DNA from 3 places in the Cupriavidus basilensis genome. Region 3 is predicted to be linked to each of the others. Evidence: predicted binding sites of a transcription regulator. Region 3 holds the regulator's gene; each other region holds the start of a gene.
What was found. The regulator FNR, encoded in region 3, switches genes on or off when oxygen is low (the NO sensors DNR and NnrR bind a similar motif). The targets are predictions, from matches to a motif close to TTGATNNNNATCAA.

Region 1 (9,693 bases), on a different replicon from region 3:
TCATGATAGTCCCCCCCTTAGAAAGGGGCGGACCTTCTATGGATTCGATTTGTTGGCCCGCCGAGTCCCGTGCGCAGCTTACGGCACACCCCATGGTGAAACTCAAGCCAGCAAATCTTCGGTGGTGAGTTGCGCACGCCTGTGACGCCCACAATGTACTGCAGGCTTTCCACCCCGAAATCAAAACACCCACATGCAAATCGGCTACAATAGGAACGATTTTCATTTACCAACCCTGGTGTGAGTTTGCCGACCGCGTGCCGTGCCTCGCGCCTACGGACTGGAAGCCACATGCGGTTGTCTGAACTTCCGCGGCGCACCGCCGCTGTCATTGTGTCGATCGATGACAATTTTCCAAACGATCCGGTAGCACGCCGCCTGCGCGAACTCGGCTTTGTGCCGGGCGAAGCCGTACAGGTCATCGCGCTGGGACCGTTCGGCATGGATCCCCTTGTCGCCCAGGTGGGCTTTACCCGGTTTGCCTTGCGCCGCGCCGAAGCGGCCCGCATTACCGTGGAAGCGCTAAGCGCCACCGTCTCCAGCATCACGCCGGCAGCGCAGCCCGACGCGCCCGTCGCCAAACGCTCCGCTGCCTGACCGGGCACCCGCCAAGAATATGTCTGTCGCCACCCCGACTTCCGCTTCCCAGCGTCCCGCATTGCGCGTTGCGCTGGTGGGCAACCCCAATTGCGGCAAGACCGCGCTGTTCAACCGCCTGACCGGCAGCCGCCAGAAGGTGGCCAACTACGCCGGCGTCACCGTCGAGCGCAAGGAAGGCCATTTTGTCTCGCCGGCCGGCCGGCAGGTGCGTGTGCTGGACCTGCCGGGTGCCTATAGCCTGCACGCAGCCAGCCTGGATGAGGCGATCACGCGCGATGTCTGCCTGGGCAAGCGCCCGGGCGAGCCGCGCCCCGACCTGCTGGTGTCGGTGGTGGATGCCACCAACCTGCGCCTGCACCTGCGCTTCGTGCTGGAACTGCGCCGCCTGGGCCTGCCAATGGTGCTGGTGCTCAATATGAGCGACGCCGCGGCCAAGCGCGGCATCCACATCGACCGCGACAAGCTGGCCGCCGCGCTCGGCGTGCCGGTGGTCCAGACGATTGCCGTCAAGCGCGATGGCGCCGCCAGCCTGCTGGCCGCGCTTGACGCGGCCTTGCCGGAAGTGCCGGCTGCCGCCCCCGAGCCGGCATCCGACATGGACGTGCACCAGGAGGTCAAGCGCCTGCTGGATGCTGCGGTAACCATGCCGGCACGTACCGCGGCCTTGGACGACCGGCTCGACCGCATCCTGCTGCATCCGGTGTTCGGCCTGGTGATCCTGGCCGTGCTGCTGTTCCTGATGTTCCAGGCGGTGTTCTCCTGGGCCACCCCGCTGATGGACGGCATTGAAGGCGGCGTGCACTGGTTCGGCGAGGTCGTCGGCAGCCATCTGCCCGAGGGCATGCTGCGCAGCCTGCTGGTGGATGGCCTGATCGCCGGCCTGGGTGCCGTCGTCGTGTTCCTGCCGCAGATCCTGATCCTGTTCCTGTTCATCCTGACGCTGGAGGAATCCGGCTACCTGCCGCGCGCCGCCTTCCTGCTCGACCGCCTGATGATGGGCGCCGGCTTGTCCGGCCGCTCCTTTATCCCGCTGCTCTCCAGCTTTGCCTGCGCGATTCCCGGCATCATGGCCACGCGCACCATCCAGGACCCGCGCGACCGCCTTGCGACCATCCTGGTGGCCCCGCTGATGACGTGCTCCGCGCGCCTGCCCGTGTACGCGCTGTTGATCGGTGCTTTCATCCCGGCGCGCACGGTGATGGGGATGTTCAACCTCCAGGGCCTGGTGCTGTTCGTCCTCTATGTGGCGGGCATCGTGAGCGCACTGCTGGTGGCGTACGTGCTGAAGTATTTCCGCCGCGACCGCACCGACCACCCGTTGATGATGGAGCTGCCCTCGTACCGCATACCCAATGCGCGCGACGTGGCGATCGGCCTGTGGGAGCGTGCCCGCATCTTCCTGTCCCGCGTGGGCAAGGTGATCCTGACGCTGACGGTGCTGCTGTGGTTCCTGGCCACGTTCCCGTCGCCGCCGGACGGCGCCACCGCCCCCGCCATCGACTACAGCTTCGCCGGCATGATCGGCCGGGCGCTTGAGCATGTCTTTGCCCCGATCGGCTTCAACTGGCAGATCTGCATCGCACTGGTGCCAGGCCTGGCGGCGCGCGAAGTCGCGGTGGGCGCGCTGGCCACCGTCTATGCGCTGTCCGGCAGCGAGGACGCCATGGCCAGCCAGCTGGTGCCGATGATCGCCGCGCAATGGTCGCTGGCCACCGCGCTGTCGCTGCTGGCCTGGTTTGTGTTCGCGCCGCAGTGCATCTCCACGATGGCGGTGATCCGGCGCGAGACCGGCTCCTGGAAGGTGATGGCCGCCTCGACGGCCTACCTGTTCGGGCTCGGCTACATGGCGGCCTTTGCCACGTACCACATCACCCTGATGCTGAGCTGACGCGAGGACATTGCAGCCATGAGCCTCTACCACGCCGTTGAAACCCTGCTGGTGCCGCTGATCGTGCTGGCCTGCACGATCTCCGTGCTGGCCCGCTATGCGCCGCGCACCCGCGAACGGATCAAGGCCGGGCTGGCCGCACGCCTGGGCGGCACCGCTGCCACCGGCTGGCGCCAACGCGCAGCAGCCTGGCTGGCACCACAGGCCGCGGCCGGTTGCGCGAGCGGCTGCGACAGCGGCGGGTGCAATACCTGCGGCTCCAGCACCACCGGCAGCGCACAGCCGGCGCCGGTCACGCAGGCCAGCGAGCAAGTCATCCGCTTCGTGGCCAAGCGCTGATTGGCAGCGCGATCACGCCCCGAAACCCATCGCTGGCCACGTTTTTGATCCACGCAGAAACGGGTACGCTTTGGGTTCGCCGCGCTGGTTCACAGCGTCTTCGGCACCTCCTCCCTCGCTCTTTCCCTCCTCCCCGACATCTGCGCGGCGCGATCTCCATCAACAACGGCGCCCGGCAGGAACACATGCCGGGCGCCGCGTGATAGCTCAGGCAAAAGCTGGGTGCCGCATCAACTCACCGTTCCTGGAATCGTGATGGAAACCGGCTGCAGTTCGGGGCCGGCCGTGCAGGTTGCGGTCACCGTGAAATCGCCAAGCGCCAAAGGCGTCACCACGATCTGCGCAGCATTGACGCCACCCGCGAACGCTACGTTGGCGCTGCTGGTCCAGCTCCAGCCCGTGCAGCCAAGATAGGAAGCGTCCGCGCCGAAGTTCTTGAGCGTGGCGGTGACGGGAATCGGCACGGGCAGCGACAGCAGCAGCTTGAGCGGTTGTGGCCCGTTATAAACCAGCGCCCACTTCGGCTGCTCCGTCACTGTCAGGCTGGCCTTGGGCGTGCCCGCTATCTTGCTGCTGGCTGCGGTCACCTGCAGCAGGCTCTGCACGGTGGGCGTGCCGATCACGATGCTGGTGCTCAACGTGGCCTGCCGCGTGGCTGGATCCGCCGCGACGGAAAGCATTGGCGAGGTGGCGGCGTAGCTCCAGGTGCCGTCGAAATCCGCGGTGGAATCATGCGAATCGCTGCGGATCACGCGCGCGTTGAAGACCTGCGGATAGCCGTTGAGCACCGACAGCGCATTGATGGGCACGCCCCCTTGCGATAGCTCGAGCCGGTAGGTGTAGCCCGTGTTCTTTTGCACCGTCACCAGCATCTGGCCGCTGACAGCGATGCCGTTGGGCGCGGTGACCGAGACCGTGACCGTACCGACCGCGGCGGTGGTATCCGAGCTGTTGACGCCCGTCAGCGATGCGGCGTTCTGCGCGGCACTGACCTGCACGTTGCCAATCGAGCTGGCCCAGGCCCAGTCGTGCACGGCTGCGCTCACGTCGCTGCCGTTGCCATCGACCAGCGTCGCCGTGACCGGCTGCACCTGCCCGTCTACCAGCGACAGGACCGGATTCGACAGCGCCAGGTTGTAGCTGACGGCGGTGGGCTGCACGGCCACCGAGGCGGTTTGCGCGGGCAGTTGCGTGGTGCTGTTGTCGGCCGCCTTGACGGTGGCCACCACCTGGATGGTAGCCGTGCCCACCGCCACACCCGTGATGGTGGCGCTGCCGTTTGCGGCCGGCACCACGGTAGCAATGGCGTTGCTGGACGACGTCCAGGCAATGGTGCTGGACGACGTGACGTCCGCGCCCTTGCTGTCCACCACAGAGGCCGACATCGAGATGCTGCGGCCCACCGCGACCTGTCCCGAGGTCATCGTGAGCGTCACCGAGTATTTCACCGGGGTGGTATCCGCCGCGGTGCTCGCGGTGGTGGGCGCTGCGCCGCCCGAGCCACCGCCACCGCCGCCGCAGCCCGCCATCAGCAATGCCATGGCGGCGCAGGCCAGCCATGCCGGCCACGTCTTGGTGTTTCTCATGATGTCTCCCCGTATGGCGTTTAATCCCGGGCCCCTTGCCGACAAAAGCGGAAGCAGGGAGCCGCTGGCCAGACTCGTTAGGTTGGCGCGGCCGGACAGGCAAATGGCGGAATTGGACGGTCGCGTGCTATCTAGGCTAGTCACGATGTGCACGCTGCTGTACCAGCCAAACGGCTGAGCGTTCAGCACTTATGTACGCTGACGCACGCCTGGGCTCAGTCACAAGTCCGTGCGGATGGCCGGGCGGAGATGGCCGGCCATCCGGCCATCCGCCGGGCTCGGCGCACTCGTCCTTGACGCCCGTTCGCGTTCTCGACTATTCTTGCCGGATGCCGACCGCTGAAAAGCGGGCTCGGCATGCATGACAAGCACAAGTGACGACGCACCTCGGTAATAGGCATAAGCCGCGTCAAGGCGTAAGCCACGTCATCCGCACCGCTTCCCACACACTACGCAATGCACCAAGCCACCTGCTTCCACCGCCGCGCCGCCGATGCCTCCCGCATCGCTGCAGCCGCGCGCGTGCCGGCAGCAGGTTGCGCGCTGGGCACCGCCATTGCGCTAGTTGCTCCGGCCCTGTCGGCGCCGCGTCTTTCCTCCTCGCTACTGCTAGACCTACTGATCGGTTGCCGGGCCTAGTGCCTAGTGGCAGTTCGGCAGCCTCGCGCCACCCTTTTTCCGCATTGGCTTTCTGACGCCTTCGCTATCGAGCGCTTCAACGCCCTGGCGATCTTGCGTCCTGGCTTTTGCATTTTGCATTTTGCTTCTTGTGTCTTGCATCTTCCCGCGAGGAAGGAGAACCGTCATGATGTTGCGCAACCCCGCCACCAAGTACCGCCCCGCCACGACCGTAGATATCGCCGACCGAACCTGGCCCGCCAAGCGCATCACGCGCGCGCCGGTCTGGATGAGCACGGATCTGCGCGATGGCAACCAGGCCTTGATCGAGCCGATGAACCCGCAGCGCAAGCTCCGCTTCTTCGAGCAACTGGTCAAGATCGGGCTCAAGCAGATCGAAGTGGCGTTCCCCTCGGCCTCGCAGACCGATTTCGATTTCGTGCGGATGCTGATCGAGGAAGACCGCATCCCGGACGACGTGACCATCGTGGTGCTGACCCAGGCGCGCGAGGACCTGATACAGCGCACCATCGAATCCGTGCGCGGCGCGCCGCGCGCCGTGGTGCACCTCTACAACCCGATCGCTCCCGCGTTTCGCCGCATCGTGTTTGGTGCAAGCCGCGATGAGGTCAAGGAGATCGCGCTGGCGGGCACCCGCCTGATCAAGGCACTGACCGACGGCATGCCCGAGACGGCATGGACCTACGAATACTCGCCCGAGACCTTCAGCATGACCGAGCTGGATTTCTCGCTCGAGGTTTGCGATGCGGTATCGGCGATCTGGCAGCCCAGCGCCGCGCGCCCGCTCATTCTCAACCTGCCGACCACGGTGGAATGCAGCACACCCAATATCTTTGCCGACCAGATCGAATGGATGCACCGGCATCTTGCACGGCGCGCGGACATCGTCCTGTCGGTGCACCCGCACAATGACCGTGGCACCGCAGTGGCAGCCGCCGAGCTTGCCGTGATGGCCGGCGCCGATCGCGTGGAAGGCTGCTTGTTTGGCAATGGCGAGCGCACCGGCAATGTCGACCTGGTGACGCTGGCGCTGAATCTCTACACGCAGGGCGTGGACCCCGGGCTCGATTTTTCCGACATCGATGAAGTGCGCCAGTGCGTGGAAGATTGCAACCAGCTCCCCGTGCACCCGCGCCACCCGTATGTGGGCGACCTCGTCTTCACGGCCTTCTCGGGCTCGCACCAGGATGCGATTCGCAAGGGCTTCGCGCAGCAGCAGGCGGATGCGATCTGGGAGGTGCCGTACCTGCCGATCGACCCGGCCGACCTTGGCCGCAGCTACGATGCGGTGATCCGCGTCAACAGCCAGTCCGGCAAGGGCGGCATGGCCTACCTGCTGGAACAGGTGCACGGGATCTATATGCCGCGCCGCCTGCAGATCGAGTTCAGCCGCGCGGTGCAATCGATGACCGACGAGAGCGGGCTCGAAGCCAGCGCCGATGACTTGTATGGCTTGTTCAAGCGCGAGTATCTCGAACATGAGGCGCCGCTGCGCTATGTAGGCCACCAGATGGTGTCCGGCAACAACGGCGAGGTGGAAATCGAAGTAACGTTGCTGCGCGATGGCGAAGCGCTGCGCGCGCACGGCCGGGGCAACGGCCCGATCGATGCATTCGTCAGCGGCCTCAAAGGCGCGCTGGACATGCCGGTGCGCGTGATGGATTACCACGAGCACGCGCTGTCGTCCGGCGCCAATGCTGCCGCGGCCTGCTATGTGGAAGTGCGGGTAGGAGACTCCGCCACGGGCTTCGGCGCCGGCATCGACGCCAGCATCATCACGGCATCGCTCAAGGCCGTGGTGTCGGGCGTGAACCGTCACCTGCTTGCAGCCAGCCAGGTGCGGCGCGAACAAGCCCTGGCCGACTGATGCCGCCCGCGCCCGGGCTCAAGGCCGCGGCGCAGAAAAACCGGTGTGCCCCGCCCCCACGGGGCACACCCGGAAAGACGCCCTTGCGGGACGCCCACGACATGCTCGTTGCTTGACTGTGTGCACAGCGTAAGGCGGGTGCAAACTTGCCGCCACGAATATTTGCGCATGTCCTTAGAAGCCCGGCCCGGGATTGGAAATGCGAAAGCGCGCGGCGCGGGCCGGGACTGTCGCAACGCGGCGACGCATGCGCACGCGTGCGCCACCGATGCCCATCTTCTTGCTTTCGGTCAAGGCTCGACCGGAAACGCTGCGCCAAACTGTGCGTGAAGTTTCCTAAAACACGAGCCAACCATCATGAAGAAGCACCTGCATACCCGTCTGTGCACCACTGCCATTGCCACCCTTGCCGTGCTCGGCGCCGTTGCCGCGACGCCCGCTGCTGCTGCCGATGAAGCGCAGGGCAACTGGATGGTGCGCCTGCGCAGCACCTATCTCGACATGGCCGGCAAGTCCGACCCGATCGGCGGCGTTGGCGCCTCGGACCGCATCACGGTCAACAACAAGTGGATTCCGGAACTCGATGTCACCTACTTCTTCACGCCGCACATCGCCGCCGAGCTGGTGCTGACCGTGCCGCAGAAGCAGAACGTCTACCTGGATGGCAACAAGATCGGCTCCTTCACGCATCTGCCGCCGACGCTGCTGGTGCAATATCACTTCATTCCCAACGGCACCTTCCGCCCGTATATCGGCGCTGGCCTGAACTTCACGCGCATCTGGGGCGCCGACATTGCCAACAATTCGCTGTCGCTCGATAGCTGGAGCGTGGCGCCGGCCCTGCAGATCGGCATGGACTACAAGCTCACCAAGAACTGGTTCCTCAATGCCGACGTCAAGAAGGTGTGGCTGTCGAGCGATGTGAAGGCGGCCGGCGTGAAGGTCTCGAACGTGAGCCTGGATCCGTGGCTGTTCAGCATGGGTGTGGGATACCGCTTCTGACGAAACGCGATAAGTCGCGCCACGGCACAACGAACGCACGGCGGATCCCGCGTCAGGCTCTGGCTTGGCGCGGGATCTGCCGCAATGCGTTGCGATTCAGGCCATAGAAGCGCGCGACCACAGCCATCTCGGAGCCAGCATCCAGCAGCACTTGCGCCGACTTCCGGCTCCGCAGTATCTGCGGGATGTTGGCGAGGAAAACGCTCGTCACGTCCGGGTCGAAATGCGTGCCGGAACCAGCCGAGACAATCGACAGCGCATCGTCGTCGCTCATGCCGGGACGATAGCAGCGCGACTCCGTCATGGCATCGAACGCATCGGCGATGGCCACGATACGCGCGGCCAGCGGGATCTCCTTGCCGGCCAGGCCGCGTGGATAGCCCGTGCCGTCGAAGCGCTCATGATGATCGTGCGCGACCTGCGACGCCAGGCGCATCAGCGCGTCCGCGCTGCCCGCGAGGATGTTCGCGCCGATCTCTGCATGCCGCTCGATCACCTGCCGCTCATCGGGGAGCAGCTTGCCAGGCTTGAGCAGTACGGCATCGGGGATGGCGAGCTTGCCCACGTCGTGCGCCGGCGTGACGAGCCGTATGCGCTCGCAGTGCGCCGCATCCAGCCCCACCAGATCGGCAAGGCAGGCGGCAATCGTCGCAGTGCGAACGAGATGGCCCGATGCATGCGGGTAACGCAAGCAGCCAGCGAGCGTCAGGCTGGCCAGCGTAATAACCGCATGGGGATTCGTAGTCATGGTGCTGAAGCTGGGCGAAGCGCGAGATTCTATGCCTGCCGAGGCATATCGCCAATAGCTGATGGCCAACCGCCTTCGTGGCCACGCACTTCGCCTGCCTCAGTCCATGCTGAGATTGGCCTGCTTGACGAGCTTGCCGAAGCGGCCGATCTCTGCCTGGATCTGGCTGCGCATCTGCGCTGGCGTGTTGCCCACCGGCTCCGCGCCGATCGCGGCGAACTGCTGCTTGACGTCGTCGCTGGCGAGGCTCCTGGCGATTTCCGCGCTCAGCTTCGCCACGATCTCGGGCGGTGTGCCCGCGGGCGCCATCACGCCGAACCAGGACGCGATGTCAAAGCCGGGCAGGCCCGCTTCGGCCAGCGTTGGCACGTCCGGCAACGCGGACGAGCGCTTCGCGGTGGCGACCGCCAGCGCCCTCAGTTTGCCGGCCTTGATGTAGGGCAGCGCGGACGAGGTCGTGTCGAACATCATGGACACCTGCCCGCCCATCAGGTCCGTGATGGCGGGCGCGCTGCCCTTGTAGGGGATATGGCCGATATCGGTGCCGGTCTGCGCCTTGAACTGTTCGCCAATCAGATGGTGCGCGGTACCGTTGCCATTGGAGGCATAGGTCAGCTTGCCGGGATTGGCCTTGGCATAGGCGACCAGCTCCTGCACCGTCTTGGCGGGGAAGCCCGGGCCGACCACCAGCACGTTCGGCACGATGGCGACGACCGATACCGGCGCGAGGTCCTTTTGCACGTCGTACGAGAGCCGTTTGTAGACGCTAGGCGCGATGGTGTGGTGAACCGCGCCCATGAGCAGCGTGTAGCCGTCCGCCGGCGCCTTGGCAACGGCATCCGCCCCGATCGTCGCGCCCGCGCCCGGCCGGTTCTCGATGACCACGGGCTGGCCCAGCGCCACCGTGAGCTTTTGTCCGACGGTGCGGGCCAGGATGTCGGTCGTGCCGCCCGGCGGGAACGGCACGATCAGGCGGATCGGCTTGACGGGATAGGCCTGCGCGTTGGTTTGTGCGTTGGTTTGT
Region 2 (9,693 bases), 590 kb from region 3:
CCTCGCCGACCGTCGTGCGGCCGGCCGCACTGCCTTCGAATGGCCAAAGCGGGCCGGCCACGGCCGCATCTTCGCTGGCGCCTACGGCCGTGTCAGCCGTCACTGTCGAACGGATTCCGGAGTCTGCTGCACCGGTTCATCCTTCGGCGATGGCCGGTAGTCTCCGTCGCTTGGTCTCGGTAACGCCAGCGGACCTGATGCGCCGCTTTCCTGGCGCGGAGCCCGGGTGTATCGCTCAGGCGCGCGCGGTACTAGCAGGCGTTGCGGCCGACAGCATGGGGTCGGCGGACTGGCTGGCATTCGGAGTGGCCGCGCAGGAGAGCGTCAACGCAGTCATCAAGGACCGGCTTCAGCTGCTTGAGGCGACGGCTCCGAGACAGGTTGCTGCGCTGATGAACCGCTTGCACAGGCTGCTGGCTGAGATAGTGGATGCAATGGCAGGCGGCTTCCTGAAAAAGTCAGCGAGCGCAGTCTGGATGCGAAACGAGGCGGAGATTCGCCAGCTCGAGTCTCGGCTCTCGACCGACGGGAAGGCGGTGATGGCGTTGCTGTCGTCGTTCGCGGAACTGGCCGCGCGCAACGTGGCCGCCCAGCACGAGTTGGAAGGGGTCTTTCTCGCCGGCGAGTACCTGCTGGAGGGGCTACGCACGGATGAGGCACTGCTGCTGCAGTCACGGCTGATGGCCCTCGCCACGTCGCAAGCCATGGCGCAGGAAAATATTCTCTCGTTGCGCCAGGATGAGACGAGGTTCAAGGAACTGGTGCTCCTGGTGCAGGATGGCGTGCTGGTCAAGTTGCCCGCGATGTATGGGCAACTCGCCGCGCTGACCGACAAGCCGAACGAAACACAACGGTACCTGGTGCTGGAAAAGCTCAGTGACCTGACTCAATTTCTTGAAAGGAAGAAAGCATGGCTCTCGTAGTGAACCTCGAAAAGGCGACCCAGGCTCTGGTGCTCAACCTCCAGAAGGCTGGCGTGGTGAAGCCGCCAGAGCTTGAGGTTGGCTTCGCAATCGATGTGTCGGGCTCATTCGAGGACGAACATCGTGACGGCGTGACCAACGACCTGCTCACGCGCCTGATTCCCTGGGGCCTCGCCTTCGACCCGGACAAGAAGGTCGACTGTTTTACCTTCTCTAACGGCGCGTCACACGTCGAGAATGTGTGCCCCATCAACGCCGACAACTACCAGGGCTTCGTGAAGAAGCACATTATCGGCAAGGTCAACGGCTGGAACGGCGGTACGGACTACTCCTACGTGCTCGAGCGCATGCTGGCGCATTTCGGCTGGACGCAAATCGTTGAGAGGGCGAGCGTCATCGGCCGCTTCTTCGGAAAGAAGGACAAGGTAGTGCAGTCCGGTCAGAAGCGCCGCAGCCTGGTGATTGTCATCACCGACGGCGAAAACTCGGATAGGGCGCGCACGCTGGACGTGCTGCGTGCATCCCAGGAACGCAGGGATGAGGTCTATTTCCTCTTCATCGGCGTGTCAAACCAGGGTGGCAGCTTCCCCTTCCTCGAACAGCTTGGCGACGAGTTCGATAACACGGGATTTGTTGGTATCGACAATTTGCGTGCTTTCGTGGCCCTGTCGGACGACGAGTTGAACATACGCTTCATCAGCGAAGAGCTGATTACCTGGCTGAAGTCCTAAGTCGCGGCCGATGCCGTGCAGTCGACCTGGCAGGCCGCCAACGAGGCCGCTAGCGGCGAATTGACCGCCTTGCGGGCAGTGGCGCAACTGCAGGCCGAGGGGGCCGATTTGTCCCCCGCGCCACGGGAGAAGCCTGTGGATAAGGAATATCAACGCGCCCGTGAGCGTGTTTGTGGAGCCCGCTTCCTCGACCAGGGGACGCCTCCCTGGTGCCCCGGCTGGAGCCAGAAGAGCGGCACCGCAGTGGTCGCCCGGCCTGCCGCTGCAGGCGCAGGCACCTGGTCAAGCGGGTCCCTGTTACATCGAGTCGCTGCCAGCTTCTCTCACATCTGTCCGCGATTGCGCGAAGCCACAGCCACAGTGGTCGGCGAGTCGGCAAGCTGTACGAATCGTCGTGTCGGGCCGTCGAGAGCATCAATGCTACCCTTCTCGATGTCGTAAACCCATCCGTGCAGATTCATGCGTCCCTGTTCGAGCGCAAGTGCCACAGACGGATGGGTGCGTAGATTGGCCAATTGCGCGATCACGTTTTCTCTGACGAGACCGTCGAGCTTAGCGCGAGGGGTATCGAACTGATGCGCCGCGTTGATTGCTTTTGCAGCATCCGCGTGACGCAACCAGCTCGCGACTGCCGGCAGGTGATCAAGACAAGTGCAACGCGAGATCGCGCCCATCGCACCACAGTCGGAGTGCCCGCAAATCACGATGTCCTGCACGCCCAAGACCGCGACCGCATACTCGACGGTGGCCGAAACGCCGCCAGGTTCCGGACCGTAGGACGGCACGATGTTTCCGGCATTGCGAATGACGAACAGCTCTCCCGGCTCACGTTGGGTGAGGAGCTCGGGCACGACGCGACTGTCCGAGCAGGTGACGAACAGCGCCTTGGGATTTTGTGTCGTTGCGAGTTGCTTGAAAAGCTCGATTCGTTGAGGATAGACGTCGCGCTGAAAGCGCAGAAAGCCGTCGATGATGTCACGCATGGCGTCCTCCAGATTGGTTACGTGATACAGGCACGACCGTTCGATATTTTGTCATGCCGATGCCGGTGCGCTGCGATTATCGCCGATGTGACGGGCCACCAACAATATGGGGCGTGAGAACTCATGAACGAAAGCGCTTGCCAGGCGCGCGGCCGACACACGCTAGTGCAAGTCAAGGCCTACCATATTGCAATCTTGACGATGTGCCTTCTATGCCATGTGTCCGTCGCGCGGGCGGCGGACAATGCTGCAAGCTTGCATGACCGATACGAGAGTTCAGTACAACAACTCAACCACAGTCCGTTCCGACGTAGGCTGTACCTGGAATCGATCGAGTCGGCCTCTATGCTTAAAGGCGATATCTACAGCGTGTTGGATCACCCGTTCGCGGTAGTCGATGGGGCGCTGCATAATGGCCCGGAGGCGCCCGCTAACTGGTGTGATGTGCTGATATTGCACCTTAACATCAAGTACTGCCATGCTGCGATCGGCGGCAACGGAACCATACTTGAGGTGAACCTAGGCAAGAAGGTCGAGCAAGAGCTTGTGGACACCTACCGCTTGCAATTCCATTACCGAGCGATACCCAGCCCCACTACCGAGTACTTCGGGGTAGAGCTTAGGGCTGACAACGGGCCGCTAAGTACCAAGGACTACCTGATAGTGCTCGAGGCGATACCCGTTGAAGGAAATCGGACTTTCTTGCATCTCACCTATTCCTATAGCTACGGGCTAGCCGGGCGGATCGCAATGCGCACCTATCTGGCTACCATCGGTAGCGGCAAGGTAGGCTTCACAGCTATCGGCAAGGTGGCTTCCACTGGAGACAGCAAATATGTGGGAGGTATCCGCGGCTTGATAGAGCGCAATACCATGCGCTACTACCTGGCCATCGACGCGTACCTGAGTGCGCTGTCAAGTCCGCCGGGAAAGCAGCTCGAGCGACGCCTGACCAACTGGTTCAATGCCACGGAGCAATATCCCCGGCAACTGCATGAAATTGAGCGCCCAGCGTATATGCAGATGAAATTCAAGGAGTATCAACGTCAGCTGGCCGCAGGATGACAGACGCATCCCATTCATCAAGAGTCAGCCACTACAAGCGCGATAAGCATTAGTGCCGCCTATTCATGAGGACTTAACATCATGGTCTGGTGCATGGTGACATCCTCGGTGGGCCCAGCATTTATCCTAGGTCACGCCGACTGTTGCAGCTTGATCCATATCGATGGCTTGCGCGTGGCGCCAGCCCCTGTGCACAAGCTACCGGGCTTGACCTGAGTCAATAGCCACGTCCAAACGCTTCCTAGACTGGAGTCAGGACTCCCAATCCCGAACCGCACAGGAATGCTATGGAATACGCCAGCATCATGGTCCACCTGGACACCAGCCCACGCGCGCTGGACCGGCTTGAAATCGCTGCCCGGCTCGCCGTGGCCCGCCATGCCCGGCTGATCGGGCTGTTTGCCGGCTTTATGCCGGACGTCGCCTGGTTTTACCTGATGGAGGGCGCCGCGACCTATATCCACGAGGACCGCCAGCGGCGCAGTGAGGCGCGCGAGGAGGTGCACCGGCGCTTCCTGGCGGTAACGCAGGGCCTGGGGATCAAAACCGAGTGGCGTGCAGTGGATGGCGATCCGTTGATGATGGCGCTGCGCGAAGTGCGCGAGGCCGACCTTGTCGTTGCCGGGCAATACGATCCGGCCGACCCGGACAGCTTTGTGGCGACCCAGTTCCTGGAAACCCTCATCCTCGACGGTGGCAGGCCCGTCCTTGTCATTCCGTTCGCCGGGCAGTTCGCCGCACCCGGCTCGCGTGTCATGGTGGCTTGGAACGGCGGACGCGAGGCAACGCGCGCCTTGCACGACGCCATGCCCCTGATCAGCGGCGGGCAGGCCAAGGTGCTTTGCGCGCAAAGTACTGGCGCGCGGCCCGATGCGAGCCTGCCGGGCCATGCCATGGCTGCTCTGGCATGCCATGGCGTTCAAGCTGAGTTCGAACACTGCCAGGAAGGATCGGACATTGCCATCGGCGAAACCTTGCTCTCGCGTGCGGCCGATTTTGGCGCCGATGTGGTGGTGATGGGCGCTTACGGGCGCGGCCGCCTGCGCGAGTTGGTACTGGGTGGCGTCACCAGGGCTTTGCTGGACACCATGACGGTGCCGGTCCTGATGTCACACTAGTCACATTAACTGCCAGCATGGCGCCGGCGCGATATCCGCGCCCACGCGCACCATCGCTGCCGCTGGCTCTGCGCATCGCCGGAAGTGAGATTGACGCGCATCCAGCTAACCGCTAGCCACCCACCTATATTGAAGCTTGAAGCGGAACGAGGGTCCAATGCGCCACGCCGCAGGCATTTCGTGCCAATAGCCGATCACTTGATCTGGCGCAAGCGGCCTGCCCGATGTCATCGCATCATGGACGTGGATCCACCTTGCCGCGCCCGGGAGTCAACGATGTCCGATTTAACGAAAGAGCAGCTCTCCAGCCTCGTCAACTTGCTGGACAGCAGAGAGCAGAGAATCCGTGGCCAGATGGACGCCGCGGCCGTTCCCCGTACCGTGTCCACCGGGCGCGAACCAAGCGACGACGCGGAGCTCGCCGAGCATGGCACCGAGGAGCGCATGGACGATGCCGTGGCGGAACACTACCGCATGGAACTGGCCGACATAGCGGTGGCGCGTAAGCGGATTACCAGGCTCAGCTACGGCGTGTGCCTGGACTGCGGCGAGCCCATTCCCTATCCGCGGCTGCAAGCGTACCCCACGGCCAAACGCTGCACCCCATGCCAGCGCAAGCACGAGCACATGTTCGGGGCGTCGAGCGGCATGCGATGAGCATGGGCGGGCGATCCCGTGGGCGGGCTCGCCACAGGTGCGTCCGCATATTGGCACCGCGCTTGAGGGCCGCAAGCCGGCAAGGGGGGATGCCATGACTTTCCAGGACAGGAACGAGGCCGCCGAGCGGCTGGCCGAAGCGCTCGCCGGCTACGGCGACGCCCATCCCCTTGTGCTTGCCATACCACGGGGCGGCGTGCCAATGGGCAAGATACTCGCCGAGCGGCTCGGAGGCGAACTGGACGTGGTCCTGGTCAGGAAGCTCGGGGCGCCATTCGACCGCGAGATGGCGGTCGGCGCGGTCGATGAAAGCGGCTGGGTCTACGTGACGCCCTACGCGGCACGAGTTGGCGCCGACTCCAGCTATCTCAACCAGGAGCGCAACGAACAGCTTGCATTGCTGCGCCGCCGCCGCAAGCAATACACGCCGGGGCGCTCCGCGCGTGCGCTGGAAGGGCGCACGGTGATCGTGGTGGACGATGGGCTTGCCACGGGTGCCACCATGATTGCCGCACTGCATGCCTTGCGCCAGCAGCATCCCGCCCGGCTGGTGTGCGCTGTGCCCGTGGCCGCGCCGGCTTCGCTCGCCGAGGTGCGGCGTTACGCGGATGAGGTGGTCTGCCTGCAGTCGCCGGCCAATTTTTCCGCCGTCGGTGAGCATTACCGGGAGTTTCCGCAGGTTGAGGATGAGGAAGTGGTGGCTTGCCTGCAGGGGGATTCGGGGCAGCACGGGGAGGGGCGTTTGGCGGGACGGGAGTAGGGGTGGGCGTTCTTGGAGTCGGTGTTTTTGATCTTTGATCCTTTCGGCCAATGCGATGTCATGGCCCATCGGCTGAGTCCGGCCCCGTCAGCAAGAGGCGGAGTTCCACGCCGTCGCTCGCAGGCTGGCCGGTGCGCAGAACGTGGATGCCGCTGCTTTCGGCGAGCCTGAGCATCGCCCTGTTGGTTGCCAGCGTGGTCCCGATCAGCTCCTGCGTGCCGCGTGCGCGGCAGTAGGCCACCATTTTGCCCAGCAGCAGACTGCCAATGCCCTGGCGCTTGCAATCGGAGCGCACCGCCACGGCGAACTCGGCGCGCAGGTTGTCGGGGTCGGCCACGGCCCGCACTTCGCCCAGGATGGCCGGCTGCCCGCCGGTCGCCGCTCCGACGGCGACGAAAGCCATCTCGCGGGCGTAATCGATCTGGGTCATGCGTGCGAGCTGGCTGTGCGGCGGTTGGCGGATCATGCAGAAGAAGCGCATGCGGATGTCCTCCGGGGTCATTGCGGCAAAGAAGGCCTGGTAGGCGGGTTCATCTTCGGGATGTACCGGGCGCAATCGCAACGGTGTGCCGTGCCACGCCACGGTCTCCTCCAGTTCCTTGGGATAGGGGCGGATGGCAAGGCGGGCTGCGCCTGGCTGCGTAGCCGTCGCCACGCCAATGCGCGTGTCCAGGGCCAGCACGCCTGCGCCATCGGCCAGCAGCGGATTGATATCGAGTTCGGTGATTTCCGGCAGGTCACATAGCAGTTGCGACAGCTGGATCAGGACCTGGTACAGGGCGTCATGGCAGATCGGCGGCTGGTCCCGATAGCCTGCAAGCAGCTTCGCAACGCGCGTGCGGGCGACAAGATCCCTTGCCAGGTTGACATTCAGCGGCGGCAGGGCGATGGCACGGTCGGCAATGCGCTCGGCGGCGGTACCGCCGTGTCCAAACAGCACCACGGGGCCGAACACAGGATCGGTGGTGGCGCCCAGGATCAATTCGAAAGCACCTGGCCGGCGGATCATGCGCTGTACCGTGAAGCCATCCAGGCGCGCCCCGGGCCGTTCGCTGCGAATGCGGGCTTCCATGCGCTCCAGGGCCTGCCGCACCTGGCCGGCAGACTGCAGGTCCAGCGCCACGCCACCAACATCGGACTTGTGCGTAATGTCCCGCGACAGGATCTTGGCGACAACCGGATAGCCGATGCCTTCGGCGGCGGCGACGGCGGCACCGATATCGGCAGCGGTCCGGGTTTCCACCACGGGGATGCCATAGGCGGTCAGGACCGTGCGGGCTTCGGGCTCAGTCAGCATCGAACGGCCGGTGGCGAGCGCGTCGCGGATGCACTGTCGCGCCCGTTCGCTGTCGGGCTCGGCGCCGGCCGGAACCGATGGCGGCGTCTCCATCAGCAGTTCCTGGTTGTGGCGGTAGGCCACGGCCTGCAGGAAGCCGCGCACGGCCCGTTCCGGCGTGTCGTAGGTGGGAAGACCCGCGTGCCGGCAGATCTGGCGGGCGCGGGTCACCGAGTCTCCGCCGAGCCAGCTTGTGAAGACGGGGCGCGATACCCTCGACGGTGTGGCCGGCGCAGTTGGCGTGATGGCGCTGGTGAGGGCAATGGCGATGTCGCTGCTTGGCACGATCGCCGTGGGTGCGTGGATCATCAGGATCGCATCGCTGCCGGGGTCCGCCGCAAGTCGCTTCAAGGTGTCGACGTAACGTTCGACGGGAGCGTCCCCAACGATGTCGACGGGGTTCGCGTGCGACCAGGTTGATGGCAAGGCCGCATCCAGCAGCTTCAGCGTGGCGTCTCCCAGGGTGGCCAGCCGGCCGCCGCCAAGAATCAAGGCATCGGTGGCCATCACGCCAGCGCCGCCGCCGTTGGTCATGATCGCCAGTCGATCGCCGGCGAGCGGGCGGGCGCGCGCGAGCGTTTCCACTGCGTCGAACATGTCCTCGGTGGTGTCCACGCGCAACATGCCGGCCCGGCGGATCGCCGCGTCGTAGATATCGTCGGCGCCTGCCAGCGCACCGGTATGCGAGGTTGCCGCTTTCGCGCCTTCTGCCACCCGGCCGGCCTTGATGATCAGCACTGGCTTGTTGCGGGCAGCCGCGCGCGCCGCGGACATGAACTTGCGCCCGGACCTGACCGCTTCCACATAAAGCAGGATCGCCTGGGTGCCCGGGTCGCTGCCGAGATAGTCGAGCACATCCGCCACGTCGACGTCGGCGCTGTCGCCTAGCGAGACGAAGTGAGAAAAGCCGATCTGGCGCGATCTTGCCCAGTCCAGCACCGCCGTGGTCAGGGCGCCCGACTGCGAGACGAAGGCCAGCTTGCCGGGCAGGGGTGGCGCGTGCGCAAAGCTGGCGTTCAACCCCAGGCCTGGCACGAGCAGCCCCACGCAGTTGGGGCCAAGGATGCGCAGCAGATGCGGCCTGGCGGCGCCGAGCATTGCATCCTGCTGGGATTGCCTGCCCGTGCCGTGCGCTTGCGCCATGCCTGCGGTAAGGACCACCGCGGCCAGGGTGCCGCGTTCGCCCAGTTCGGCGATCAGGCCCGGCACCGTATCGGGTGGCGTGCAGATCACCGCCAGTTCGGGCGCATCGGGCAGCGCGGCGACGCTGCGATAGCAAGGCTGGCCTTCCAGCGCACGGTACTTTGGGTTCACCGCATACACCGGTCCGGCGAAGCCGCCGGCACAGAGGTTGGCAAACACGGTGGCCCCTACGCTATGCGGTCGTACGGACGCGCCGATCACCGCGACCGAGCGCGGATGAAACAGATGTTCCAGGTTACGGATACTCATCGTGCTCGGGGTCGTCGGGGTGGGAGGGGGCGCCAGATCCGTATCCCGCAGCGGGACGGGCTTTGCGTCAGGCCGGATGCGCCATCGCGCGAACGCCAATATGCCGATATGCCGATATGCCGATATGCCAGCATTGTCCAGCTTGGTTGCATCGGTGTTGATACAGGACAAGGATGCTTCCGATCGGGCAGCGGAGGTGTCAATGGACCGGGATTCCCAAGGCCTCTGCTTCTACTACCTGGCGTGGCGCCTGCTGGCCGAGGCGCAGGGCCTGGAGACGCTCTCTAGCTGCCGGGCAACGCCGCTCTTGATCTGGGACAAGGTGCGACAGGTGCGTTGTGCCACCATGAAGTGGAGGTCCGCTCGCCATGCGGGCCTTTCACTCCAAGGAGGCGGCAATGAGCAATCTCAGGATTTACGATCCACTGTCGATCGAACCGGTCGGGGACATGCTGCAAGGCATGTTGCGCGCGTTTCGCGGCAACTATGAAGGAGGATTCGCGTTCAAGGTCGATGTGACCGAGTCTGACAAGGCCTACAACGTGGTCGCTGAGATTCCCGGCGCCAGGAAGGAGGATATCGAGGTGTCCGTCGATCGTGGCACGGTGATGATCTCGGCTAAGGTGGAAAAGTCTTCCGAGCAGAAGGAAGGTGAGCGTGTGATCCGG
Region 3 (9,693 bases):
AATGTTCCCGTGCTTTCATGATCAGCGCGCGTGCATCATCCTCGCCAAGACCAACCATGTCGACGAGTTCGTCGACGGCCAATTCGGCCAGTTCGTCACGCGTGTGGATATTGCCTTCGGCCAGCTTGCCGATCAGTTCCGGGGTCAGGCCGTCGAGCGAGCGCAGATCCTGCGACACCTCTTCCACCTTTTCTTCCCGGGCCAGTTCCATCGTCAAGAGCGCATCGCGGGCGCGGTTGCGCAGCTCGTTGACGGTATCTTCATCGAAGGCGTCGATTTCCAACATCTCGCTGATGGGCACATAGGCCACTTCTTCCAGCGTGGAGAAACCTTCGTCGATCAAGATGTCAGCCACTTCTTCGTCCACGTCCAGCTTGGCCATGAACAACTTGCGCACCACGTCGCTTTCCTCGGCTTGCTTCTGTGCCGATTCTTCCTGCGTCATGATGTTGATCTGCCAGCCGGTCAGCTCGGACGCCAGGCGTACGTTCTGACCACTGCGGCCGATGGCGACGGCGAGGTTTTCCTCGTCGACCACCACGTCCATGCTGTGCTTTTCCTCGTCTACCACAATCGACTGTACTTGTGCCGGCGCCAGGGCGCCAATCACGAACTGCGCCGGGTCTTCCGACCACAGCACGATGTCGACCGCTTCGCCGCCAATCTCGTTACGGACCGCGGTCACCCGCGTGCCGCGCACGCCGACGCAGGTACCGATCGGATCGATACGCTTGTCATGCGCCACCACGGCGATCTTGGCGCGCACGCCGGGGTCGCGGGCAGCTGCCTTGATTTCCAGCAGGCCCTGCTCCATCTCCGGCACTTCGTTCTCGAACAGCTTGATCAGGAACTCGGGCGCGGTGCGCGAGAGCTCGATCTGCGGGCCGCGTGCGGTGCGATCCACATTCAGGATATAGGCGCGGACACGGTCGCCGGTGCGCAGGTTTTCCTTGGGGATGATCTGGTCGCGGGCCAGCAGCGCTTCCACGCGGCCGGACTCGACGATCAAGCCCTTCTTGTCGGCACGCTTGACCGTGCCGGTCATGACCTTCTCGCCACGATCGAGGTAATCGTTGAGGATCTGCTCGCGCTCGGCGTCACGGATCTTCTGCAGGATCACCTGCTTGGCGGCTTGCGCACCGATGCGGCCGAACTCGACCGACTCGATCTGCTCTTCGACAAACTCATCCAGCTGGATGTCCGGATCCTGCTCACGGGCCTCGAACATGAGGATTTGCTTGTCCGGCTCCTGCAGACCCTGTTCATCGGGGACTACAAGCCAGCGGCGGAACGTCTCGTGCTCACCGGACTCACGATCGATGGCGACGCGAATATCCACGTCTTCCTCGAAACGCTTCTTGGTTGCCGAAGCGAGTGCCGCTTCCAGCGCACCGAATACCACATCCTTGTCGACGTTCTTCTCACGCGCAAGCGCATCGACGAGCAACAGAACTTCGCGGCTCATTGCTTGTTCCCTTTTTTCTGATTTCCTTTGAAGTCGATCACCGGCACCAGGCGTGCGCGATCAACATCGGATATGGTGAATTCCAGCAGCGCCGTGCCGTTCTGGCCTTCGAACTCGAGGCCAATCTGCTCTGCCCCCGGCTCACCGGTAGGCGTCTGCAGGATGCCGACGAAGTTCTTCTGCCCGTTGACCGGAAGGCGCAAGGTAACCCTGGCTTCCTGGCCCGCGAAGCGGACGAAGTCAGCCAGTTTCTTGAGCGGCCGGTCCAGCCCCGGCGAGGACACTTCGAGGCGCTCGTAGTCGATATTCTCGACGGTGAGCACGTGGGTAAGCTGACGGCTTACCTTCTCGCAATCCTCAATGACGATGCCGGTTTCAGGCTGATCGATATAGACGCGCATGAGTCCGCCTGGAGCGCGCTCGAGCTCAACCAGCTCGTACCCCATGCCGTTCAGGGTGGTTTCGATCAAATCTGCCAGATGCACTGTATTCCCGAATAATGGCCATCAATACCGTGGCAGACCCAGCCCATCGGCACGGCCGTCTTGGATGACGGCTTCAGCCAGCTTGCCTGCCAGTCATCCCGACCGGCGCGCCGCGAAACACGGCAAGCACACGAAACGGGCGAAGCAAAAAAAAATGGGCGCAATGCCCATCATTCGCCCACCCTTTTGCAGGATGACTTTTGAATAGACTTTGATTATACGCTGTCGCGGTGCAAAAGGCAAAGGCACCCGACTTTGGCAAGACAGGGATGCGGCCCGTGCCGCTCTTTTCCCTGCCAGGCCCGCCCAAGGCGCCTTGCCTCGCATCACTCAACGATTGCCGTCGCGGCCACCGCCACGAGGACGGCGGTTGCCGTTGGGCTTGCCGGCCTGCGGCATCACATTCCCATTGGCTTCGCCACCACCGCGGCGCTGGGAACGATTCTGACCGCCACCCATGCCACCCATGCCACCCATGCCGCCCATACCTCCCATACCTCCCATGCCGCCCATGCCAGCGCCACGGCCACCACTGCGGCCCGGACGGCCCGGGCCGCGCGGGGAACCCGCCGCACCGCCGCCCAGCTTGGTCGTATGGGACGTCAGCAGGGTCGGGCCACCGATGTAGCCCATCGACGTTTGCATCGGATCCGGCTGCCCGCGGCCAGCGCCGCTGCCGCGCGGGCCGTTGCCGCGATTGACGCGCGGCAGGCCGTCCATGCCGGTCGGCATCGGCATGCCGGCAATGGCCGCCTCGGTGCGCTGCTGGCGCCCACCCACCTTACTGCCGCCGCGGGGACCGCTATCGCCCTTGGACGGCGCCTTCAGGCCGATGGATGCCATCAGCGCGCGCACGTCGTCCGCCGCAAGTTCTTGCCAGCGGCCACGCTTCAGGCCGCGCGGCAGCAGGAACTGGCCGTAACGGGTACGAATCAGGCGCGACACGGTCAGGCCGACTGCCTCGAACATGCGGCGCACTTCGCGGTTGCGGCCTTCGGTCAGCGCCACGTGGTACCAGTGGTTGATGCCTTCGCCACCACCGTCCGCGATGCGCAGAAAATTAGCCTCGCCATCGTCGAGCTTGATGCCATGCAGCAGGCGCTGGCGATCGGCCTCGGCCAGCTCGCCCAGTGTGCGCACCGCATATTCGCGCTCCACGCCGTAGCGCGGATGCATGAACTTGTTGGCGATATCGCCGGAGGAGGTAAAGATCAGCAAGCCCTCGGTATTGAAGTCGAGGCGGCCCACGGCCACCCACTTCCCTGCCTTGATGCGCGGCAGGCTGTCGAACACGGTCGGACGGCCTTCCGGATCCGACTGACTGACGATCTCGCCGGACGGCTTGTGATACAGCAACACGCGCGGCGGCTTGGACGACACACGGCGGTGGATCAGCTTGCCGTTGACCCGGACCTGGTCGGCCGGCAGGATGCGCTGGCCAATGTGGGCAGGCAGGCCATTGACCGAAACCCGGCCCTGCAGAATCAGCTCTTCCATTTCCCTGCGCGAGCCCAGCCCGCCTTCGGCGAGCACCTTGTGCAGCTTTGGCGCATCGTCGTCTGCAGACAGCTCGCGCACCGGCTTGACCCGGGCCTGCGGACCACTCGACTCTTCCTGGTCATACTGACCGGAAATGACAAAGCGGAACAGGTCCTCACCGCTAGCGGCGGCGGCGGGCGCCTTCTCGGGCACACCCGCGGCCGGGCGCTGCGCCCCGCCCTTACCCTTGCCGCCCTTGCCTTGCTGGCGCGGGCCGCCTTGCTGCCCTTCGCCGCCGCCGCGGCGGGCCGCGCCTTGCGGCTGCTGGCCTTGCTGCGGCTTGCGCTTGCGGGCGCCACTCCCATTCGGGTTGGGGCGAGCGCCATCGCGCTGGCGCTCGCCCGCGACCTCGCTTACACCTTCGGCGGTGTCACCGGTGAAGTTGCGGCGGCCTCGCGGCGCCGGGCGCTCGCCCTGCGCTTCGCCTGCCTGCACAGCCTCGCCTTCCGCAGGCTTGCGCTTGCCACGCGTACGCCCCTTCCTTGCGCCGTCGCCACGCGCGTCCTGCGCGGTGCCGGCATCGGGGCTGCCCGCAGGGTTTAGCGTCCCGCCGTCCGCGGCACGGTCGCCATCGCGGTCCTGCGCGGCCTGGCGGCGCGTGGCCACCAGATTGCGCAAGCCACGGCGCAGGCCCTTGCGGCGCGGCGCGCCATCGGTGCCGGCGCCGCCTTCGGCGCCATTACCGGCATCGCCGGCCGGCGTATCCGCCTGGCGGACGTCTTGATCAGAATCGGACAAGGTATTCACATTCGGATGTTGCATGGTGTTCAGTTGGACACGCGCTGGTCGTGCTCGTCGTGCTCGCTGGGGTGCGCCGGATTCGTCGTGGACGCCCCCGGGACTTCGGACGCCTGCTCGCCGGAGGCCACTTGTACGTGGTAACCGTTGGCGGGCGTGTCCGTTTGCTCATTTGTTTCACCGTCTTCGACGGCTTGCTCCTCGGCTGCGTCGCCGGACCGCGCGCCGGCGGGCTCGGCGGCCACCGGCTCGCTCCCTGGCTTACCGTCCGGCTCAGGCGTCGCCGGCACTTCCGCCTCGGCCTCGGGCGTGGGTGTGAACCCAGCTTCCGCTTGCGCCACGGCCTCCTTTCTTTCAAACGCATCCACCAAACCGGCAATGCCGTCCGTGGCGCCGGCCGCTAGACCGTCGGGGGCAGCCACGCCCGAAGGGGTCGATTCACCCTCTCCGGGATCCGCCACAACCAGCTCGGCAGCGCCGGCCTGATCATCGCCAGGTTCCGCGAATGCCTCTTCGTCGCTATCGGCCGGCACCGTGCCCAGCGCCTCGAAGTCGATCGGCTCCTGATTCAGCATTGCGACCTGCGCCTGGGCCTGGATGTCTTCCAGCGGCGGCAATTCATCGAGCGTGCGCAGGCCGAGGTCATCAAGGAAGTTCTTGGTGGTGGCATAAAGCGCAGGCCGTCCGGGCACGTCACGGTGGCCGATCACCTCGATCCAGCTGCGGTCCTCGAGCTTCTTCACGACTTCGGTGCTGACCGCGACACCGCGGATTTCCTCGATATCGCCCCGCGTGACCGGTTGCCGGTAGGCGATGATCGCCAGCGTCTCCATCACGGCGCGGGAGTACTTGGGCGGCTTTTCCGGATTCAGCCGATCCAGGTACTCGCGCATGACAGGGCGGCTCTGGAAACGCCAGCCACTGGCCAGTGCCACGAGTTCCACGCCGCGTTGCTCCCAGTCGCGGCGCAACTCTTCCAGCAGCACGCGAATGGTGTCGGCACCGACTTCGTCGGCAAACAGCCGGCGCAAGTCATTGACGCGCAACGGTTCCTGCGCGCAGATCAGCGCGGTCTCGAGGACGATCTTCGCCTCTTGGGTATTCATGTTGATTGCGTGCAGCCTGTCTTTGCACCTGCGCCCCGGTTGATCCCGGGCGCACTGGAGATTGCGGGTTCAGCGGTAGGGATTGCCACCGCCATCTGGCCGCGCAGCCAACCGCATGCTTGATGCATGCCAGCCGTGCGCCTTCTTTTATTGCATCGGGTGCCGGACCTGACCGGCAGGAGATCGCCCGGCCACCGGCTTTATCTGCCAGTCGACGGAGCCCTTGCGTCGCGCCTTCCCCCTGATGTGGCGGACCTGTCCGGCGCGGCGTTTATCATCGAACGCGCCGGGTGCAAGAAAATACGGATATCGGGCCTGCTGGCCTATTTCACCCCGCCCTGCCGTGGCTGGTCTTTTGAACCGAATCTTTTGAACCGGACGGCGGATGGGGAACGGTCCCTGGCGCTGATGCCTGCCTGGGTGTTCCTGGCATGCATCCCTGAGCAGCGGATGCTACCTGACGATGCCACGATGAAATACGCTGCGCGATATCGCTGTTCTTGCGATTGTATGGCATTCCCTGGCAAACCTGCAACCGATTCGCACAGCTACCTCAGCGAGGAAGTGACAGATACACCACGAAACGGCGCTTCAGAAGACCAGGCAGAATCCATGCGCGGCAAGCGTCTCAGGTAAAAGCAGCGCGCGCGCCACCCCGGCCAAGCCAAAAGCCACCACCGCAAGGCCAGCGCCAGCGCGCAACGCCGGGCGCCGCGAAAGCTGCCTGAGATAGCCGGACAGGCCCGAGATCACCAGCAGGTTCGGCAGGGTGCCCAGGCCAAACACGGCCATCACCAGCGCGCCCGACAGAGCATTGCCGGCCAGCAACGCCATGGCAAGAGCACCGTACACCATGCCGCACGGGACCAGCCCCCAGGCTAGCCCCATGCCGTAGCGGCGCAGCAAGCGGCCCTGCCCATGCGCCCGGGCCACAGCTGGCAAGCGCGCCCCGACAGCGCCAAGGCCGCGCAGCAAGCCACCCGCGCCCCGGGCGGCGAGCCGCTCAAGCCCACCCGTACCCATGGTGCGCCCGCACAACATCCACAAGCCCGACAGCACCAGCATCACGCTGCCGATCCCGAACAGCCAACGCTGCAGCGGCAGGTACTGTGCCTTCCAGACACCGGCACCAAGGGCACCCAGCAAGCCTCCCAGCACCGCATACATGCTCAGCCGCCCGGCATGCATGACAAGCAGTTCCAGCAACCAATGGCCGGGACGCCGGAGCACCGTGGCAGGCACGCGCGCAACGCCGCCCTGCTCCGCCGCCAGCGCGATCCCGCCGCACATGGCGGCGCAGTGCACGCCGCCCAGCAAAGCCAGGGTAAATACGCTGATAAGCACGCCTATGGTCAACTTCTCCTCCCAATCACACAATCGCAACGTCCGGCGCGGTAAAATGCGGCGAACGCGCCCCCGCAGCTCCAAGAGGCGCTATCAACATGAAGCTTGGCGCCCGCGTACATCAGCGCGCTCGCACAACATGACGACGGGCACGGCAAGCCGCGCTGCACAGATAGCGCACTGCCGCAAGACCCGCGCGCCAGGCCGATGTGGATAGCGCTTCCAACCGACGACTCTCAACGTCAAGCTCTCAACTCAATGCGCCTGCCACATCGCGCTTGATTGACTGCGCTAAACCGACAGGCCCCAATTGCTCACCACCATTCCCATTACCGAGATGTCGCCCCGCTGCTCCACTTGCTCGCTCGGCCAGCTCTGCCTGCCCGTCGGCATGTCGCAGCAGGACCTCGAAAAGATGGATACGCTGGTCCAGGACCGGGTGCGCGTACGCAAGGGCGAAACCCTGTACCGCCTCGGCGATCCTCTCACCGCCGTCTACGCGATTCGCTTCGGCACGCTCAAGACCCACCTGACAATGGAAGACGGCCGCTCGCAGATCACGGGCTTCCACCTTCCCGGCGAAGTCGTCGGCCTCGACGGCCTTGGCGAGATGCAACACGCGTCGGACGCCACCGCACTGGAAGATACCGAAGTCTGCGTGGTGCGCTTTGGCGATCTCCAGACGCTGTCCAACGTCCTGCCTTCCCTGCAGCATCAGTTCATGCGCCTGATGAGCAAGGAGATCTCGCAGGACCAGGTCATGTTGATCACGCTCGGATCGATGCGCGCCGAGGAGCGGCTTGCCGCTTTCCTGATCAACCTGTCCGAGCGCTTGTCCGCGCGCGGCTATTCGGCCTCCGAATTTGTGCTGCGCATGAGCCGCGAGGAAATCGGCAGCTACCTGGGGCTCAAGCTCGAAACCGTCAGCCGCCTGTTCTCGCGCTTTGCGGAAGCCGGCCTGATCCAGATTCGCCAGCGCCACGTCAAGCTGGTCGACATGGTGGGGATCAAGCAGATCGTCAACAAGTCCTGCTGACGTGCACGTCGCGGGCCGCCCTCGCCCGCGGCGGCTCGCCGCGATGCCGCGCCTGCTGGCCTGAACCGGCAAGGCGCGCATCACAGTCACTCCAGCTCGTCCGTGTCCGCCAGCCGCGTGGGCATGGTGTACAACGTCAAGCCGCTCGACAGCGAGCACAGCACCCACGCGATCAGGAAGCCCACGGTGTAGACCGCCTCCCGCGATGCCTCGACCGGCTGGCCGAAGAAGCGCAGGTCACCGGGATCGACCATGGAGAATACCAGCGCGGTCGTCAGCCCGGCGACCAGGAAAGCGGGCCACAACACCCACATCAGCCAGCGTAGCCTCATGATCACCTCGCTTGCGCCGCGACCGGCGCTGCCTGGCGTGCCGCGCTGCCCGCCTTCTCGACCACCAGGCCGTGGCGAGCGACCCCTTCCTCAATGGGCGGATCCGGGTGGGTCATGGCCAGCCAGATCGTGACCCCGCAGGCCACCATGGCCACGAACGGCCCACTCATCAGCAGCCACGGCCATGGCTCCTTCCACCAGGGATTGCTTTGCTGCGTCATCTGGCCTCCTCTAGTTCTAGATCGCGTCTGTAGCGTACGGATTGGTGCATCCAGCGTCCCCCGTCGCCTCATAGATTGCGCGGCACGATAAAGCTGGTGCTCTGTCGAATCTCCGCGCCATGCCCCCCCGCGCCCTTGTCGGGCACCGCGGTCACCGTGACCTCGATCTTGTGCGTGCCCTGCGCCGCGGACTCGATCGGCACGCGCACCCGGATGGGAATCAGGCGATTGGACGTGGGCTCCAGGTTGCCGGCAGCGTGATCATATTCCACGGCCAAGCCCTTGAGCTCATCGCTGCCCGCGCTGACGGCGACGCGCGTCGGCGCCTCGGTCGTGTTGATCAGCTGCAGCCGGTACACGTTCTCGATCCAGCGCCCTTCCACTTCCCGCCCCAGCGCGCCGCGGTCGCGGATGATATCGACCTTGAGCGGCGTGCGCATGGCCAGCGAGGCCATGAAGCCGGCGACCAGCGCCAGCCAGATCACCGAGTAGATCACCGTGCGCGGCCGCACCAGGCGCTTGCGTGCCACGGTCTCCGAGAGCGCGCTGCGCATGGCGTTCTCAGACGTATAGCCGATCAGCCCGCGCGGGTAAGCCATCTTGTCCATGACCTGGTTGCAGGCGTCGATACAGGCGCCGCAGCCAATGCAGTCGTACTGCAGGCCATCTCGGATATCGATGCCGGTAGGACAGACCTGCACGCAGATGCTGCAATTCACGCACGAGCCCAGCCCGGCAGCCTTGTGGTCCGCCTTGCGCGAGCGGCTGCCGCGCGGCTCGCCGCGGCCTACGTCATAGGTGACCACATAGGTGTCGCGATCCACCATCACGCTCTGGAAACGCGCATACGGGCACATGTACTTGCAGACCTGCTCGCGCATGAAGCCGGCGTTGCCCCAGGTGGCAAACGAGTAAAACAGCATCCAGAACGTCTGCCACGGACCCAGCGAGAGGCTCAGCACCTGCGCGCCGAGCGTGCGAATGGGCGAGAAGTAGCCGACGAAGGTAAAGCCCGTCCATAGCGCGATCACGATCCAGAGCGTGTGCTTGGTGGCCTTCAGGCGCAGCTTGCGCACGCTCCAGGGGTCGCCGTCCAGGCGGATGCGGGCAAAGCGGTCGCCTTCCACATGCCGCTCGATCCACATGAAGATCTCGGTGTACACCGTTTGCGGACACGCGTAGCCGCAGAACAGCCGCCCCGCAATCGCCGTGAAGAGAAACAGCGACACCGCGGAGATCACCAGCAGCACGGCAAGGTAGATCACGTCCTGCGGCCACAGCACCAGGCCGAAGATATAAAACTTGCGCGCGCCGAGATCGAACAACATGGCCTGGCGGCCGTTCCACTGCAGCCAGGGCATGCCATAGAAGAACAGCTGGGTCAGGACCACCATCCAGACCCGCCAGCTCGAGAACGCACCCGACAC

Region 1: F7R26_RS21345 (OmpW/AlkL family protein) is a predicted target of FNR. The motif match lies at 7,200-7,213, and genes of this name have one in related genera.
Region 2: F7R26_RS08950 (TraR/DksA family transcriptional regulator) is a predicted target of FNR. The motif match lies at 4,911-4,924, and genes of this name have one in related genera.

The regions. Positions count from the first base shown of each region.
Region 1 is NZ_CP062804.1:83,655-93,347, reverse strand. Features, by position in the region: gene F7R26_RS21370 (FeoA family protein) at 292-597, shown strand; gene feoB (ferrous iron transport protein B) at 617-2,488, shown strand; gene F7R26_RS21360 (DUF6587 family protein) at 2,507-2,827, shown strand; gene F7R26_RS21355 (hypothetical protein) at 3,058-4,413, opposite strand; gene leuA (2-isopropylmalate synthase) at 5,222-6,919, shown strand; gene F7R26_RS21345 (OmpW/AlkL family protein) at 7,277-7,921, shown strand; gene F7R26_RS21340 (HD-GYP domain-containing protein) at 7,974-8,669, opposite strand; gene F7R26_RS21335 (tripartite tricarboxylate transporter substrate binding protein) at 8,769-9,693, opposite strand, start outside.
Region 2 is NZ_CP062803.1:1,973,683-1,983,375, reverse strand. Features, by position in the region: gene F7R26_RS08975 (hypothetical protein) at 1-923, shown strand, start outside; gene F7R26_RS08970 (VWA domain-containing protein) at 911-1,654, shown strand; gene F7R26_RS08965 (carbonic anhydrase) at 1,978-2,637, opposite strand; gene F7R26_RS08960 (hypothetical protein) at 2,839-3,702, shown strand; gene F7R26_RS08955 (universal stress protein) at 3,990-4,820, shown strand; gene F7R26_RS08950 (TraR/DksA family transcriptional regulator) at 5,097-5,477, shown strand; gene F7R26_RS08945 (phosphoribosyltransferase) at 5,572-6,237, shown strand; gene F7R26_RS08940 (bifunctional acetate--CoA ligase family protein/GNAT family N-acetyltransferase) at 6,296-9,025, opposite strand; gene F7R26_RS08935 (Hsp20/alpha crystallin family protein) at 9,424-9,693, shown strand, end outside.
Region 3 is NZ_CP062803.1:2,565,075-2,574,767, forward strand. Features, by position in the region: gene nusA (transcription termination factor NusA) at 1-1,465, opposite strand, end outside; gene rimP (ribosome maturation factor RimP) at 1,462-1,950, opposite strand; gene rluB (23S rRNA pseudouridine(2605) synthase RluB) at 2,281-4,251, opposite strand; gene scpB (SMC-Scp complex subunit ScpB) at 4,257-5,333, opposite strand; gene F7R26_RS11640 (hypothetical protein) at 5,460-5,969, shown strand; gene F7R26_RS11645 (sulfite exporter TauE/SafE family protein) at 5,925-6,689, opposite strand; gene fnr (fumarate/nitrate reduction transcriptional regulator Fnr) at 6,988-7,713, shown strand; gene F7R26_RS11655 (hypothetical protein) at 7,800-8,045, opposite strand; gene F7R26_RS11660 (membrane protein) at 8,048-8,266, opposite strand; gene ccoG (cytochrome c oxidase accessory protein CcoG) at 8,335-9,693, opposite strand, start outside.